Regions from separate parts of the Mesorhizobium sp. WSM4312 genome, predicted to be linked through region 2. Evidence: predicted binding sites of a transcription regulator. Region 2 holds the regulator's gene; the other holds the start of a gene.

Region 1 (6,815 bases), on a different contig from region 2:
GGTGACCGAACTGATCACCGATGGCACCCGCAATGCGCTGCCTGGTCTTGCCCGCATCCTCGGCGATACGCGCAGTTTTCGCCCCGAGGTCAGCGCGGCGATCGAACGCCAGATGCGCACCATCGCCGAGGGCACCGCGGCCGCCTACAACATTGCCGCCGAGGTCAATTACACCAGAGAATTCGTGCCTTTGCACAATGATGCCGAACTGGTCGAGGCGGCCTTCGCCGCCGCCAAGAAAATCTTCGATCCCGGCAATGTCGCGGTTGCCCGCGAGCCGATGACTGCGTCGGAGGATTTTGCCCGATTCCTCGATCACGTGCCGGGCTGCTTCGTGTTCCTCGGCAATGGCGAGGCCTCGGCGCCGCTCCACAATTCCAGCTATGACTTCAATGATGACGGGCTGGTCTTCGGCGCCAGCTTCCATGCCGCCATCGCCAGGCAACGGCTCGGAATTTGACCGGCCGCGGACCCCCTTCGGCACGCCTTTGCCGGTGGAAAACGCCTGGAAAAGGCCGAAATCCGCGATCCCACATGACGCAGCGGCAAGACTCAGCTAGGCTGTGTGGTGCGGCGGACCTGATTTATCCGCTTGGCCGGCGCCTTCTCCTCCCAAGCGGCGCCGGCCTTCTTCCCGCGCCGACCGCCTGGTAAATTAAGCATTCATTAAATTTAGAATATTCGCACTTGCAGGGCGTTAGCGTCTTTCTGGCATGGAATACGCTGGTCCTTGGCTGTTGCGGGAAGGCCAATGCGCGGGCGGAACTGGATAAGGGCGTTGCGTCAGGATGAGGCGCGGCAGGTGCGTGCGCGCATCGCCGAACTCGAAAGAAACCTTACAATGGCATTCCCGGCCCGAGGCCGTCAGTTGCAACAGGACGCCGGGCACGAATTGCGCAATGCCAAGTTCCGCCTCGAGCGGCTCGAAGAATGCATCGCGGCAATGCAATGAGGTTTCGACGGGTCCTCAGTGCACCGGGATCATCTCAGTTGCCCAACACTCTCCGTGTTCATGACAGGATTGCTGGCATAGGAGCTTTGTTCGGCACCAGGAGCCTTGGTCGGTGGCAATTTGTTGTCGCAGGCCGAGACAGCCAAAGCGACCAGGACAAGGGCTAATCCTAGCTTCTTCATCGCTATCGCCTCCTTGCTTTCAACGACCCGCCATCGGTTTGGTTGCGAACTTGGCGCGATGGAACAAACCGTCATGTTTCCGGTTGACCCTCATCAGAGGAGACCGCGGCATGATCCGTTTGCTTCTGGCAGGTACTTTTGCCTTTCTCGCTTACCGCCTCGCGCGCAAGATGATCGATGACGTGCCCGGCGACATCGATCCCCTGTTGCTGCCCGCGCCGAGAAGTGACCGCGAAGCTCTGCGCCGCCAATCGGCGGCCATGGGTGTCGATCCCCGGCGGTAGAGCAATTCCAGGAAAAGTGTGAAGCGGTTTTCCCTGGAAAAGCGTAGCGCTTTCCCTTGAGAGTTGCGCCAAGACCAAGGGGCCGTCGCAAAGCTTCTATGTTGCGAACAAAGCGGAAACGATGCTTGATGGGCGATGAACCTCGCCGCTCATGATTCGACCTTTGTGGAATCGACTGCCCAGCCCGCCTATCTCGCGCGGCTGAACGATGCCCAGCGCCAGGCCGTCGAGCATGGTGACGGCAAGATCGCCGGGCCGTTGCTGGTCATTGCCGGCGCCGGCTCGGGCAAGACCAACACGCTGGCGCATCGCGTCGCTCATCTCATCGTCAGGGGTGCCGACCCGCGCCGTATCTTGCTGATGACCTTTTCGCGGCGCGCCGCATCCGAAATGGCGAAACGTGTCGAACGTATTGCCGGCGAGGTGCTCGGCCGCGACGCCGCGGTGATCACCGATGCGCTGACCTGGGCCGGCACTTTTCACGGCATCGGCGCCCGGCTGTTGCGCGACTATGCGCTGGAGATCGGCCTCGACCCGGCCTTCACCATCCATGATCGCGAGGATTCCGCCGACCTGATGAATCTGGTGCGCCACGAACTCGGCTTCTCGAAAACGGAAGCGCGCTTTCCGACCAAGGGCACCTGCCTTGCCATCTACTCGCGCGCCGTCAACGCGCAGGCTCCGCTCGGCGAAGTGCTGGGGTCGGCCTTCCCCTGGTGCGCCGGCTGGGCCGAGCAGTTGAAGCACCTGTTCGCCGGCTATGTCGAGGCCAAGCAGGCGCAGAACGTGCTCGACTATGACGATCTGCTGCTCTACTGGGCGCAGATGGCGGCCGAGCCGGACATAGCGGCGCATCTGGGCGGGCGTTTCGACCATGTTCTGGTCGACGAATACCAGGACACCAACCGCCTGCAGGCTTCGATCCTGATGGCACTGAAACCCGACGGCGCCGGGCTGACGGTGGTCGGCGACGATGCGCAGTCGATCTATTCGTTCCGCGCCGCCGAGGTACGCAACATCCTCGATTTTCCAACACAGTTCGGGCAGGCCGCCGATGTGGTGATGCTGGAGCGCAACTACCGCTCGACGGAAACCATTCTGGCCGCCGCCAATGCGGTGATAGGCGAGGCCTCGGAGCGCTTCACCAAGAACCTTTGGTCGGAGCGCAAATCCACCGACAAGCCAAGGCTGGTGAGCGTCCGCGACGAGGTCGAGCAGGCCAACTTCGTCTGCGATACCATCCTCGCCGAGCGCGAGGCCGGTACGGCGCTGAAATCGCAGGCGGTGCTGTTTCGCGCCTCGCACCACAGCGGGCCGCTGGAAATCGAGCTGACGCGGCGCAACATTCCCTTCGTCAAGTTCGGCGGCCTGAAATTCCTCGATTCCGCCCATGTCAAGGATGTGCTGGCGGTGCTGCGCTTTGCCGAAAACCCGCGTGACCGCGTCGCCGGCTTTCGCGTTCTGCAACTGATGCCGGGCATTGGCCCTTCGGCTGCCGCGCAGATCGTCGAGACGATGACGACAGCGCTGGATGAAGCGATGGGCTTGGCCGGATGGCGGCCGCCGCAGCGCGCGGCCGACGACTGGCCCGGTTTCGTCTCGCTCTATTCCGGCCTGCGGGCCGGCGCCAAATGGCCAGCCGATCTCGAACAGGTCAGGCTCTGGTACGAGCCACATCTGGAACGCATCCATGAGGATGCCATCACACGCCGCGCCGACCTGTTGCAGCTCGAGCAGATCGGCTCGGGCTACGCCTCGCGCGAGCGCTTCCTGACCGAACTCACGCTCGATCCGCCGGATGCGACCAGCGACCAGGCTGGACCGCCGCATCGCGACGAGGACTATCTGATCCTTTCGACCATCCATTCGGCCAAGGGCCAGGAGTGGAAGAACGTCTTCGTGCTCAACACTGTCGATGGCTGCATCCCGGCCGATCTCGGCGTCGGCACCAAGGAGGATATCGAGGAGGAGCGCCGGCTGCTCTATGTGGCGATGACGCGGGCCAAGGACAGCCTCAACCTCGTCATGCCGCAGCGCTTCTTTCCCCATGGCCAGGCCGCGCGCGGCGATCGCCATCTCTATGCCTCGCGCACGCGCTTTATCCCGGCCTCGATTCTCGCCGCGTTCCAGCAGATGTCGTGGCCGGGCGCACAGGCGGCACAGGGCAGGGCGCCCCGGCCGGACGTGCGCGTCGATATCGGCGCGCGCATGCGCGGCATGTGGAAATAGCTGAAACCATGGCGCAGCCGTCGATCAGGATCGCCATCGCCGGGGCGCTGGGCCGCATGGGGCGGCAGATGGCCGAGGCCGTTCTGGCCGATCCGCGGCTGGCGCTTGCCGCCCGCTTCCATCGCCCGGGCAGTGTCGGCGACCGGCTGGTGAGCCGCGACGAGGCGCTCGCCGCGGCCGATGTGGTGATCGATTTCACCACGCCGGCGGCCTCCGCCGATCTGGCGAGGGTTTGCGCAAACCGGGGCGGCCCCGCTTTGGTGATCGGCTCGACCGGTTTCGATGCCGCCGAACTGGCTGATATAGCCGATGCCGCGAAAGCGGTTCCCATCGTCCGCTCCGGCAGTTTTTCGCTCGGGCTCAACATGCTGGTCGGGTTGGTCGAGCGGGCGGCGGGAGCGCTCGCCCCCGAAGATTGGGACGCCGAGATCTTCGAGGCGCATCATCGCCACAAGATCGATGCGCCGTCGGGCACCGCGCTGATGCTGGGACAAGCCGTCGCCGGTGGACGCGGCGTCGAACTGGACGCGGTCGCAAGGCGCGTCCGCGATGGCGTCACCGGCGCGCGGCCGGCCGGAGAGATCGGTTTTGCGGTGGTTCGCGGCGGCAGCATCGTCGGCGAACACAGCGTCAGCTTCTGTGCCGAAGGCGAGCTTGTTACCGTGTCGCACGCTGCCGGGGACCGCATCATGTTCGCTCGTGGCGCCATCGCCGCGGCACTTTGGCTGCCGGGACGCAAGCCCGGCGAATACGATATGCATGACGTGCTGGGATTTAATCGCTGAACTTGGCACGGCGTGCATTTTCACGCCGCCGCTATTGTCCGCCGCGGCTTGCTGATCCGCAAGCCTTGCCGTCATTTTCGGCTTTACCCTGAAAGCTGGATGAAAGGTTGGTGCCATAACTCTTGTCCGGCGCCCCCATATTGTCGCGCAAAAGCGATGGGAGAGAGAGGGGCGCGGGAAACGAACAAAGGGAAGAGGCCATGTCGCTCGCGCGAATTCTGCTCGATTCAGCCGCCACAACCGCACTCGTCGCCACCATGGCCTTGTCAGCGCCGTCCGTACACGCCGCCGACAAAGTTTCCATCATGGTCGGCGGCTACGAGAAGCAGATTTACCTGCCAGCCAAACTGACCGAAGCACTCGGTTACTTCAAGGACGAGGGTCTCGACGTCGAGTTGCTGAATGAGCCGGCCGGGGTCGACGCCGAAAACGAGATGCTTGCCGGTGCCGTGCAAGGAGTTGTCGGCTTTTATGATCACTGCATCGATCTGCAGGCCAAGGGCAAATTCGTCGAATCCGTCGTCCAGTTCAGCCAGGCGCCGGGCGAGGTCGAGCTCGTTTCGACCAAGCATCCCGAGATCAAGTCGCCCGCCGACTTCAAGGGCATGAGCCTGGGCGTGACCGGTCTAGGCTCATCGACGAATTTTCTTACGGAATATCTTGCCGTCAAGAACGGTTTGAAGCTCGGCGAATTCACCTCGGTTCCGGTCGGCGCCGGCAACACCTTCATTGCCGCCATGCAGCAGGACAAGATCCAGGCGGGCATGACGACCGAGCCGACGATCACGCGGCTGCTGAAGACCGGCGAAGCGTCCATTCTCATCGACATGCGTACGATGGAAGGTACCAAGGCTGCTCTCGGCGGCACCTACCCGGCCGCCTCCCTCTATATGCAGACAGATTGGGTCGAAGCGCACAAGGACATCGTGCAGAAGCTGGCCAACGCTTTCGTCAAGACGCAGAAGTTCATCAGTTCGCATAGCGGCGCCGAGATCGCCGACAAGATGCCGAAGGACTATTATGTCGGCGACAAGGAAGGCTATGTGAAGGCCCTCGATGCCGGCAAGGCGATGTTCACCCCCGACGGGATCATGCCCGAGGGTGGACCTGAGACAGTGCTGACGGTTCTTTCAGCCTTCAAGAAGGAACTGCAGGGCAAGCAGATCGACCTTGCCAAGACCTACACCTCGGAATTCGTCAAGAACGCCAAGTAGCAGACAGTACCGGCGCGATGACCGACATCGCGCCGGTACCCTCAGTTTTTCACCTCCGGCGACCTTGGGGCCGACGGCGGGCGTCTGCTCTTATCCAGGAGTTCCACCATGGCTATTGAAAAAAATGCACCGGCGATCGAGCTGATCAACGTCAGTCGGCGTTTCCTTTCACCCACCGGCAAATCGCTGACGGCACTGCGCGACTTCACCATGACCGTACAGCGCGGCGAATTCGTCGCCGTTGTCGGCCCGACCGGCTGCGGAAAATCCACCACACTCAATCTTGTCACAGGGCTGGCAAGCCCAAGTGCCGGCGAGGTTCGTGTCATGGGCGCACCGGTCAGGGGCATAGACCCGCGCATCGGCTTTGTTTTCCAAAGCGATGCCCTGTTTCCGTGGCGAACCGTGATCGACAACGTGATGGCTGGTCCTCTCTTTCGCGGCAAGGCCAAGTCCGAAGCCACGGCCGCGGCGCGCGACTGGCTGGCGCGCGTCGGGCTGTCGCGTTTCGAGCAGCATTATCCGCACCAGCTTTCAGGCGGTATGCGCAAGCGTGTGGCGTTGGCGCAGACTTTCATAAACGGTCCGGAGATCCTGCTCATGGACGAGCCGTTTTCAGCGCTTGACGTGCAGACTCGGGTGCTGATGCATGAGGAACTGCTGCGCCTTTGGTCCGAAGCCAAGGCTTCCGTGGTCTTCGTAACCCATGACCTGGAAGAGGCGATTGCCTTGGCCGACAAGGTCTATGTCCTGACCGCCGGACCGGCCACCGTGAAGTCGGTCTACACGATCGACCTGCCGCGCCCGCGCGTCGTCGCCGACATCCGTTACGAACAAAGCTTCATCGATTACTCGCGCACCATCTGGGCCGACCTCAAGGAAGAGGTCGAGACCAGCTATGCACGCGCGGCAGCCTGAGGAGGAAAGCCATGACCGATGCCGCAATCGACATCAGAGCAGGCGCTTTCAAGCCTGGCACTTCCGACGCGGAAATCGAAGCGGCCGCGGCAAAAGCATCGCAGCGCCGCCGCCGCGCCGTCATATTCTGGCGGGTCGCCATCCTGGTCGCCTTTCTCGGCCTGTGGGAGATTGCCGCGCGCCTGGCGTGGATCGATCCGTTCTTCTACGCGATGCCGAGCGCGATCGCGCAGCGGCTCTATGAATGGACG
Region 2 (9,919 bases):
CTTCGAAGAATGGACCGAGAAGACCGGCAAGCCGATCCTCGACGGCATCGGCGCCACCGAAATGCTGCACATCTTCATCTCCAACCGTTTTGGCGACATGAAGCCTGCATCGACCGGCAAGCCGGTGGGCGGCTATGAGGCGCGCATCGTCGACGACACGATGCGCGAGGTGCCGCGCGGCGAGACCGGGCGGCTGGCGGTGCGCGGCCCGACCGGCTGCCGCTACATGGCCGACGACAGGCAGAAGGATTATGTGCGCGACGGCTGGAACCTCACCGGCGACACTTTTACCCAGGACGAGGACGGTTTCTTCCATTTCGCCGCGCGTTCCGACGACATGATCGTCAGCGCCGGCTACAACATTGCCGGGCCCGAGGTCGAGGCGGCACTTCTGTCGCATCCCGATGTCGCCGAATGCGCCGTGATAGGCGCCGAGGATGGCGAACGCGGCCAGATCGTCGAGGCGCATGTCGTGCTGGTGCAAGGCGTGGCGGCGGACGCGCTAACCGTCAAGCGCCTGCAGGACCACGTCAAGGCAACGATTGCGCCCTACAAATATCCGCGCTCGGTCAAATTCATCGCCGCCCTGCCCAAGACCCAGACCGGCAAGATCCAGCGCTTCCGGCTGCGCACGGAGAAAATCAATTGAGCGAGCCCTACGATCCGGCGTCCGAAGGCGCACAGATGTCGTTCAAGGAACGCATGTCCTACAGCGACTATCTGCACCTGGAAAAAGTGCTCGACGCACAGACGCCGCTGTCGTCGGCGCATGACGAGATGCTGTTCATCATCCAGCACCAGACCTCGGAACTCTGGATGAAGCTCGCTCTGCATGAGATCGGCGCCGCCATCCGCTCCATTCGCGCCGACCGGCTCGAGCCGAGCTTCAAGATGCTGTCGCGCGTCGCCCGGATTTTCGAGCAGTTGAACAATGCCTGGGACGTGCTGCGCACGATGACGCCCAGCGAATACACCGAATTCCGCGATGCGCTCGGCCAGTCCTCGGGCTTTCAGTCCTGGCAGTACCGCGCCATCGAGTTCATGGCGGGCAACCGCAACCTCGCAATGCTCGGACCCCACAAGCACCGGCCGGACCTCACCGGCAAGCTGGAGGCAATCCTGGCCGAGCCGTCGCTCTATGATGAAGCATTGCTGCTTCTGGCGCGCAATGGGTTCGACATCGGCGCCGACGCCAGACGCACGGACTGGCGCGAGACGCGCAGCGAAAACGAAGAAGTCCTGGTCGCCTGGCAGACCGTTTACCGCGATCCGCAGCGCTACTGGATGTTCTATGAACTGGCCGAGAAACTGGTCGATTTCGAGGACTATTTCCGCCGCTGGCGCTTCAACCATGTCACCACGGTCGAGCGCATCATCGGCCTGAAGCGCGGCACCGGCGGCACCTCGGGCGCTTCCTACCTGAAGAAGATGCTCGAGGTTGTGCTGTTTCCCGAACTGTGGACGGTTCGCACCCGACTTTGACTTTTTGCTTTGGCGCATTTCCTGTGGGAAAACCGCCAACACTTTTCCTGGAATCGCGTTGACCTCTCAGGTCACCGCCGTCTTGACCGCGAAACGGGCTTCCTGCCAGGCGCCGGTGCGCAGGATGTCCTCAAGCACCTCGACCGCCTGCCAGACGTCCTTGTAGCCGACATAGAGCGGCGTGAAGCCGAAGCGGATGGTCGACGGCGCACGGAAATCGCCGATCACGCCGCGCTCGATCAAGGCCCGCATCACCTGGTAGCCGTGCGGGTGGAGGAACGACACCTGGCTGCCGCGCGCATTGCCGTTGCGCGGGCCTTCGAGTTCGAGGCCGTAGGCGCCGCATCTGGCTTCGACGAGCTGGATGAACAGGTCGGTGAGCGCGATGCTCTTCTTGCGCACCGCCGCCATGTCGACATCATCCCAGATATCCAGCGCCCCTTTCAGCGCCCGCATCGACAGCACCGGCTGTGTGCCGCACAGGAACCGGCGGATACCGGTGCCGGCCGTGTAGCCTTGTTCAAAAGCGAAGGGCCGCGCATGGCCCCACCAGCCGCTCAGCGGCTGGTGGACATCATCATGATGGCGTTTCGCGGCATAGATGAAGGCGGGCGCACCCGGACCGCCATTGAGATATTTGTAGGTGCAGCCGATGGCGAAATCGGCGTTCGCGGCATCGAGCTCGACCGGCAATGCACCGGCCGTATGGCAGAGATCCCAGACGATCAGCGCGCCGACCTGATGGGCCTTGCATGTCAGGGCGGCCATGTCGCGCAATTGTCCGGTTTTGTAGTTGACGTGGTTGACCAGGATGACGGCGACGCGCTCGTCGATCAGTTCCTCGATGGTGGGCGCATCGACGCCTTCGAGCCGCAGCACCGTGCCCGGCCGCGTCGAGGCCACGCCTTCGGCCATGTAGAGGTCGGTTGGAAAACTGTCGCCCTCGGCGACGATGACCGAGCGATTCGGCCGCATGCCGAGGGCCGCATGCAGCACCTTGTAGATGTTGATCGAGGTCGTGTCGCAGACCACCGTCTGGCCGGAAGCGGCGCCGATCAGCCGTCCGATCTGGTCGCCGAGCGCGACCGGCATGTCGAACCAGCCGGCGGTGTTCCAGGCGCGGATGAGGTCTTGCGCCCATTCCTGCGTCGCCGCCTTCTGCAGTTCGTTGAAGACGGCGGGCGCCGCCGCACCCAGCGAGTTGCCGTCGAGGTAGATCACGCCTTCCGGCAGAATGAAGCGGTCGCGCATGGCACGCAGCGGATCGGCCGCATCCATGGCTTCGACTGCTGCGAGATCGAGCGGTGCACGCATGATTTGTGACATTCCCTGGTTGTTTAGGTCCTGATTATTCACGGATGGCTTCGCGGGCCGGCGCGGATCCCCGGCCGCGCTTGAGGCTCGGCAGGGCAAGCATGGCGAGCACGAACAGGCCCGTGGCAAGCTTCAGGTCGGGAGGCGGCATGCCGGCGGCGAGGCAGAACGACACCAGCTGGTAGTAGATGATCGCGCCGGCAAAGGGTGCCAGCAGCTGGCGCCAGACCGTCTGCTTGCCGACGACCGCCTCGCCGATCATCAGCGCGGCCAGGCCGTTGATGAGGATGCCCAGCCCCATATTGACGTCGGCAAATCCCTGCGACTGCACCATCAGTGCGCCGCTCGACGCCGAAAACGCGCTCGCCAGCCCGACACCGCCGATGGTCGCCGCCCAGACATTGATGCCTTGCGCCTCGGCCATGTCGGGATTGGCGCCGACGGCGCGCACGGCAGTCCCCTTCTCGGTCCTGAAGAACATGTAGAGCGCCGCGAAGACGATGAGCGCGAGAAGGCCGGCGACAACGATCTTGCTGGCCGGAAAACCCGGCCGTGCGAACGGGACCCAGTCGAACACGGTCGGCGAGCCGAAAACCGAGAGGTTGGACTTGCCCATGATGCGCAGGTTGATGCTGTAAAGCATCGTCATCATCAGGATGCCCGCCAGCAGCGTGTGGATGCGGAAGCGCAGATGGATGAAGGCGGTGCAGCAGCCCGCCGCGAAGCCCGCCGCGAATGCGACGACGATGCAGGTCAGCGGCGATACGCCGGCGGCAAGAAGCACGCCGCAGACGCAGCCGCCCAGCGGAAAGGCGCCTTCGCTGGTCAGATCGGGAAAATTCAGCATGCGGAACGGGATCATGATGCCGAGCACGACAAAGGCCAGGATCAGGCTCTGCGCCAGGGTCACCGGCATGATCGCGACAAAGCTGGTGAGAACGTCCTGAATAAAGCCCATGGTGATCAGCTCGCCAGCAACATGCGGTCGGTCTTGATGGAAAAATGGCCGATCAGATCGATAACCGTGACCCTGGCCTTCTCCTCGCCAGTGACCTCCAGCAGGACCCGGCCCGCATCGAGCATGATCACCCGGCTGCCATAGTCGACGGCGTGCTGCATGTTGTGGGTCACCATCAGCGTGGTCAGTTTCAGCGCGTTGACGGCGCGCACCGTCGCCTGCATGACGATCTCGGCCGTGCGCGGGTCGAGTGCCGCGGTATGCTCGTCGAGCAGCAGCAGGTCCGGCGATCCGCCGACAGCCATGATCAGCGACAGCGACTGACGCTGCCCGCCCGAGAGTAGGTCGACACGGGTGTCGAGACGATTTTCAAGGCCGAGGCCCAATATCGACAGGCGCTCCTTGTAGGACGCGAGCCTCGCGGCGTTCAGCCCTTGTCGCAGCGTGCGTTTTCGGCTGCGCAGATCGGCCAGCAGCATGTTCTCCGCCACGGTCATGCTGGCGGCGGTGCCGCGCATCGGATCCTGGAAGACGCGCGCCAATCGCGTGGCGCGCTTGTGCACCGGCATGGCCGTCACGTCCGCGCCGTTGATCAGGATCTTGCCGGAATCCAGGACAAGAGCTCCGGAAATGGCGTTGAGCATGCTGCTCTTGCCGGCCCCGTTGGAGCCGATGACGATGCCGAAATCGCCGGTGGCCAATGACAGGCTGAGGCCGTCCAGCGCGACCTTCTCGTCGGCCTGCCCCTTGTAGAATACTTTGCGCGCGGATCGGATATCGAGCATCGTTCCTCCCTGGCCTGATGGGCGACGGCGACGGCGCCGTCGCCCGTCCAGCCCGATATCAGTCGACGATGCAGCCGCAATCGGCCATCGAAGCCGGTATCTCGATGCCGAACGCGGCCATCGCCTTGCGGGAAATCGTTGCCATATGGTCCTTATAGGCCGGACGCGACGGCGCGATCGTCTTGGGATCCTTGCCCTTGAGAATCTCGGCCGCGATGTTGCCGGCATTCATGCCGACCTGCGTGTAATTGACCGCCAAGCTCGCCGGCACGGTACCGTTGCGGACCGCGCTGTCATCGGAGTTGACGACCGGGATTCCCGCCTGGCGCGCGGCCGCGGAGACGGCGGCGATCGCCGGCTGGATCAGGTTCGAGGCCGGACCGTAGATCACGTCGGCCTTGCCGGCGAGCGAAGCGATGCGTTGCTGGATGTCATTGACGTTGTCGATGCCGACTTCGACGACCTCAAAGCCGGCGGCGGGTGCCGCCGCTTTGATCTTTTCGATCAGGGCAACGTCATTGGCCTCGCCCGGATTGTAGGGCACCCCGAAGCGCTTGGCGTTCGGCAGCAGCTTCTTGGTGAAGGCCATCACCGCGGCGACATCCTGCAGATCGCTGGCGCCGGTCATGCCTTCGTCTCCGGCTTCCCACGACGGCACCAGCTTGGCCGCCACCGGATCGGTGACCGCGGCGAAGACGATCGGAATCCCAGAACCGGCGAGCGCCTTCTTGGCGATCTGCGAGACCGGCGTGGTGATGGTGTAGATCAGCTTGGGCTGCTCCGCCTGCAGCTTGGCGATCATCTGCGGCACCAGAGATGCATCGAAGTTGGTATGGCTTTCGGTGTAGACGACGTCCTTGCCCTCGACAAAGCCGTTGTCCGTCAGTGCCTTCTTGAAGCCCGCTATGGCGGCATTGAGCTGCGGATGCTCGCCGAAATTGGCGATGCCGATGCGTATCTGATCGGCCGCGGCGCTGCCGACGCTGACCATCAACGCGCCTGCCAGGGCCAATCCCGACAGCCAAGCGGATTTCGACTTCAACATCATTTCCTCCCAGATTTGATCAGCGCCGCTCTCAAGGACGGCAACTGCGGCGATCATGGTCAGTCCCTCGCCGCGTGTCAAACATTATATATAATTCTTGCCATACTTCCCCTTCATATATAATTTTCACAGGCTGATGATGGACCGACCGCGATGCAGGATCAGAACAATTCCACGAAGACCGAAGCGGCCTATCAGCTGCTACGGCGCGATATCCTGACCACCCGCCTCATGCCGGGGGCGCCGCTCAAGCTGAGCGCGCTGCGTGGCACATACGGCGTCGGCTGGACGCCGCTGCGTGAAGCCTTGTCTCGACTTGAAGCCGAACGCCTGGTCACCGCCATCAGCAATCGCGGCTTTGCCGTCGCTCCCGTGTCACGCGCCGAGCTCGAGGACCTGGCGCGCGCCAGGATGGTTGTCGAAATGCCGCTGTTCCTGGAATCGATCGCGAACGGCGGCAGGGAATGGGAGGACGCGGTCGTTACCGCTCATTACCGGCTCTCCCGCTGCAAGACCGCGGTCGATGACCCTTCCGATGCCGCCGTCGACAAATGGGACGAGAGCCACGAGGCCTTCCATGCGGCGCTGCTGAGCGCGGCGACGTCAAACTGGCTGTTGCGCTTCCGCTCGACGATCGCCGATCAGCTGCGCCGGCATCATCGGTTTCTCGGCCTGGCGCCGACTTTGCGAGCGGCGGCCGGCCTGAAGGACGGCTATGGCGAGGCAATGGACGCGCTGCGCGAGGCGATCGCCATAGAACATCACACCGCGATCATGGAAGCGGCGCTCGATCGAGATGTAGAGCGGGCAAAGGCGCTGATGACGGGGCATATCGGCTACACGCTGCATGTCTATGTCCACAGCGAAGACAACGGCGCCAACACTTACACCGCGCGCGCCGGCAGCCTGAAAGCGGTTTCCGGATGATGCTTCCGCCGCGTCCGGATCCACGTGGCCGTGCCGACCCTGAACTCACGATCGTTGGCGTTTTGGTTTCGTTTCGTTCTGCCGGAAATGGAGCGATACACCGCTCAAATCCGCCCCGTGGACGCCTCCCAGATACCTGATGCCAAACGGCATTCAGGCTAGGCCACAGGCCATTAACCGAAACGATTTCAATGCGTGCACCGGCAGGGAAACGATTGATCGCGAGCCTCTGCCCCGGTCAAAAAATTTCAGGCGCGTTAACAAATTCATTAAACTTTAAACAGTTGCGGAACACAACTGGAACAGATAGTGTTTGTTCTGGGTTTGTTTTTCGATTCTGATTCAAATCCGTCGTTCAACGCCTCGGGGGGCCGCCATGCTGACACGCAAGCAACATGAACTGCTGATGTTCATTCATGAACGGCTCAAGGAAAGCGGCATTCCGCCGTCCTTCGACGAAATGAAGGAAGCGCTCGATCTCGCCTCCAAGTCGGGCATCCATCGCCTGATCACGGCACTGGAGGAACGCGGCTTCATCCGCCGGCTGCCCAACCGGGCGCGGGCACTGGAAGTGCTGCGGCTGCCGGATTCGATCGCGCCCGGCCTTAACGCGGCAAAGAAATTCTCGCCAAGCGTCATCCAGGGCAGCCTCGGCCAGGGCGGTCTTGGCCGCCAGATCAAGCCGGCGCAGTCGCGTTTGCCTGCGGCCGGCAATGATGACGATGCGGTTTCCGCCGTGTCGATCCCAGTGATGGGCCGCATCGCCGCCGGTGTGCCGATCGATGCCATCCAGCACCAGACGCATTCGATCTCGGTGCCGCCGGACATGATCATGGGTGGCGAGCACTATGCGCTGGAGGTCAAGGGCGACTCGATGATCGACGCCGGCATCTTCGACGGCGACACGGTCATCATCCGCAACGCCGACACGGCGAGCCCGGGCGAGATCGTCGTGGCGCTAGTCGACGAGGAGGAAGCAACCCTGAAACGGTTCCGCCGCAAGGGCGCCTCGATCGCCCTTGAAGCCGCCAACCCGGCCTACGAGACGCGCATTTTCGGGCCAGACAGGGTCAAGGTGCAGGGCAAGCTTGTCGGGCTGATCCGGCGTTACTGAGCAGGAGCGGCCGTCTTTTCGGGTTTTTGATAGGGCGCCAGCCCCCTCGCCTCACGCGAAAATTTTCGCTGCTCGTGCCAAGGCCGATACGGCCCGTCCACCGCGAAGCTGACGGTTGGCGGGCCAGTTGCCGATTGGCGGTCGAAGAACACGGCGGCACTGCCTTTGCGGGCAAGTTGCCGTTTGGTGACGACAAGAACCAGCGGATTGTGGCAGGCATCATAGCCCGTCGCGTCATTGACGACGATCAGGTCGGCGAAACCGCAGGCTTTCCAGGTATCCTTGCGGTCTTCGACATGCGCGATGATCGCACCCGACGGGTGCCGTGCAAGACAGACGCCATCCGTGCAGTAGAACGGTGCTCCCGGCGGCAGATTGACGGCATCGGCAATGTCGAATTGCCCGTCCGCCCTGTCGAACATCTCCGGCACGACGATGGTTTCGGACACCAGCGCGCGTTTCCAATTGTCGACGGTGAACTCGTTCGGGCGAGCCCGGCTGACCGCGAGTTCTCCACCGCCGATCGGCAGCGCCACCAACCGCGCATCTTCGGAAATCAGCACATCCGGGGTGCGCGTATCCGATACTGTCAGCAGGCCGGCAAGCGCGAATGGCACTGCCGCGAGCCGCAGCCAGGTCGTCGCCATCGTCGCGATGACCAGGGCGATGGTCACCAGCAGCACGGATCGCTGCGAAATCAGCCCGACCGCATCGACCGGGGAGCGTTCCGATATCCACGCCGATATGGCGATCATTGCGGTCAGGCCCTTGCCCATCACGTAAAGGAAGGGGCCGTCGGCACCAAAGGGCATCGCAAGAGAACTGAGAACAGCGAAAGGCATGACAATCAGTGACACGATCGGCATGACGGCCAGATTGGCGAACAGGCTGAGCGGCGACACACGCTGGAAATGCCAGATGGCAAACAGCGCCGTGGCGCAGCCGGCGATGATGGAGGTCATCGCCAGCCCGCCCGTCGCCAGCAGGAATTTTCGCGTGAGAAAACCCGGCAGAGTTCGCTTTGGCGGTGGCGGTCTTGCTTTTCCCGCATGGTGATCCGCCCAGCCGGCATAGGCGCCGACCAGCGCGGCGGTCGCAGCGAACGACATCTGGAAGCTTGGGCCGACGACCTCATGCGGCGACACCACAATGACGGCGATCGCCGAGATGGCGAGGTTGCGCATGGTCAGTGCCGCGCGATCGAACAGGACGGCAACAAGCATCACCGCCAGCATGATGAAGCTGCGTTCGGCGGCAACGACGACACCGGAAATGACGAGATAGGCGGCGATCGAGAACAGGGCGGCGGCGGCCGCATATTTCTTCACCGGCCGACGCGCGGAAAAGTCCGGAAACAGCGCAAAGGCACCGCGCAGCAGCCCCATAATGGTGCCGGCGACCAGCGCCATATGCAGCCCGGAAATGGAGATGATGTGATAGATGCCGGTGCGCCGCATCGCCTCGTTGATTTCATCGGGAATGCCGGCCCGCACACCGACGATCAGCGCCGCCGCGATCTCACCCTCGGCACCGCCAACCCTGGCCCTGATGTGGTCGGCAATGGCTTCACGAGCATTTTCTATCCCGGAGAAAAGGCGGGCCGTGAGCGGCACCTCGTCGTCCGTGGCTGAGACAAGCTTTGGATTGCCGAGAAAGAAGCCGCTGCCGCCAATACCGGCGAAATAGCTGTCGAAGGAGAAATCGTAGCTGTCCGGCCGCACCGGGCCGGTCGGCGGCAACAGTTTGGCGTAGCCGGTGACCATGGAGCCGGCGGTCATTTCCGCCGGGATATCCCGCGCCGAAAGCCTGACCCTTTCCGGCGCATAGCGCAGTTTCGGCCGTGCGGTCGACGTCACGTCGATGGTCAGCCGGATGCGGCCGGTCTCCATCCGGTCGAGCGAAACGACGCGGCCGGTCACTTGCGTCGAGATTTCCGAACCCAGCATCTGGGTACCCGCCCGCCATGTCTCGACCTTGGCGACAAGCAGGCCAAGCGCGCACAACAATGCCGCCATGAAGCCCAGATGGGTTTTCGGCCAGGAGCGCGAAACAAGCGCACAGACCGCCATCAGCACGACGACCGCGACAGGCTTTGCAAAATCAGGCTCCGCCGCGAGCGAATAATAGCCGATCGCTCCAGCGGCCAGACAAACCGGCACCAGCAGGAAGGCGATGCCCCGGTCAAGCTCGAGCTCCGCTGCCGTCGCCGCACCATGGCGCAGGCGAGGCCAGGAAACCCGGGCGAGTCGCCGCCGGACACGCACAATCCGGCCTGAAGCAGGCGGCGGAAGTGT

Evidence for each region. The regulator LexA, encoded in region 2, represses DNA repair genes until DNA is damaged. The targets are predictions, from matches to a motif close to TGTTCNNNNTGTGTTCNG.
Region 1: a site for LexA is predicted at 1,522-1,539, ahead of CK228_RS14720 (ATP-dependent helicase). Genes of this name have one in related genera too.

What each region holds. Positions count from the first base shown of each region.
Region 1 covers NZ_NSFU01000008.1:69,000-75,814, forward strand. Annotated here, with positions in the region: gene CK228_RS14705 (M20 aminoacylase family protein) at 1-460, shown strand, start outside; gene CK228_RS14710 (hypothetical protein) at 779-952, shown strand; gene CK228_RS35305 (hypothetical protein) at 1,245-1,418, shown strand; gene CK228_RS14720 (ATP-dependent helicase) at 1,554-3,647, shown strand; gene dapB (4-hydroxy-tetrahydrodipicolinate reductase) at 3,656-4,432, shown strand; gene CK228_RS14730 (ABC transporter substrate-binding protein) at 4,633-5,646, shown strand; gene CK228_RS14735 (ABC transporter ATP-binding protein) at 5,755-6,564, shown strand; gene CK228_RS14740 (ABC transporter permease) at 6,576-6,815, shown strand, end outside.
Region 2 covers NZ_NSFU01000010.1:230,967-240,885, forward strand. Annotated here, with positions in the region: gene CK228_RS18875 (AMP-binding protein) at 1-649, shown strand, start outside; gene kynA (tryptophan 2,3-dioxygenase) at 646-1,482, shown strand; gene kynU (kynureninase) at 1,549-2,796, opposite strand; gene CK228_RS18890 (ABC transporter permease) at 2,831-3,754, opposite strand; gene CK228_RS18895 (ABC transporter ATP-binding protein) at 3,760-4,539, opposite strand; gene CK228_RS18900 (ABC transporter substrate-binding protein) at 4,598-5,584, opposite strand; gene CK228_RS18905 (GntR family transcriptional regulator) at 5,738-6,511, shown strand; gene lexA (transcriptional repressor LexA) at 6,888-7,625, shown strand; gene CK228_RS18915 (ComEC/Rec2 family competence protein) at 7,619-9,919, opposite strand, start outside.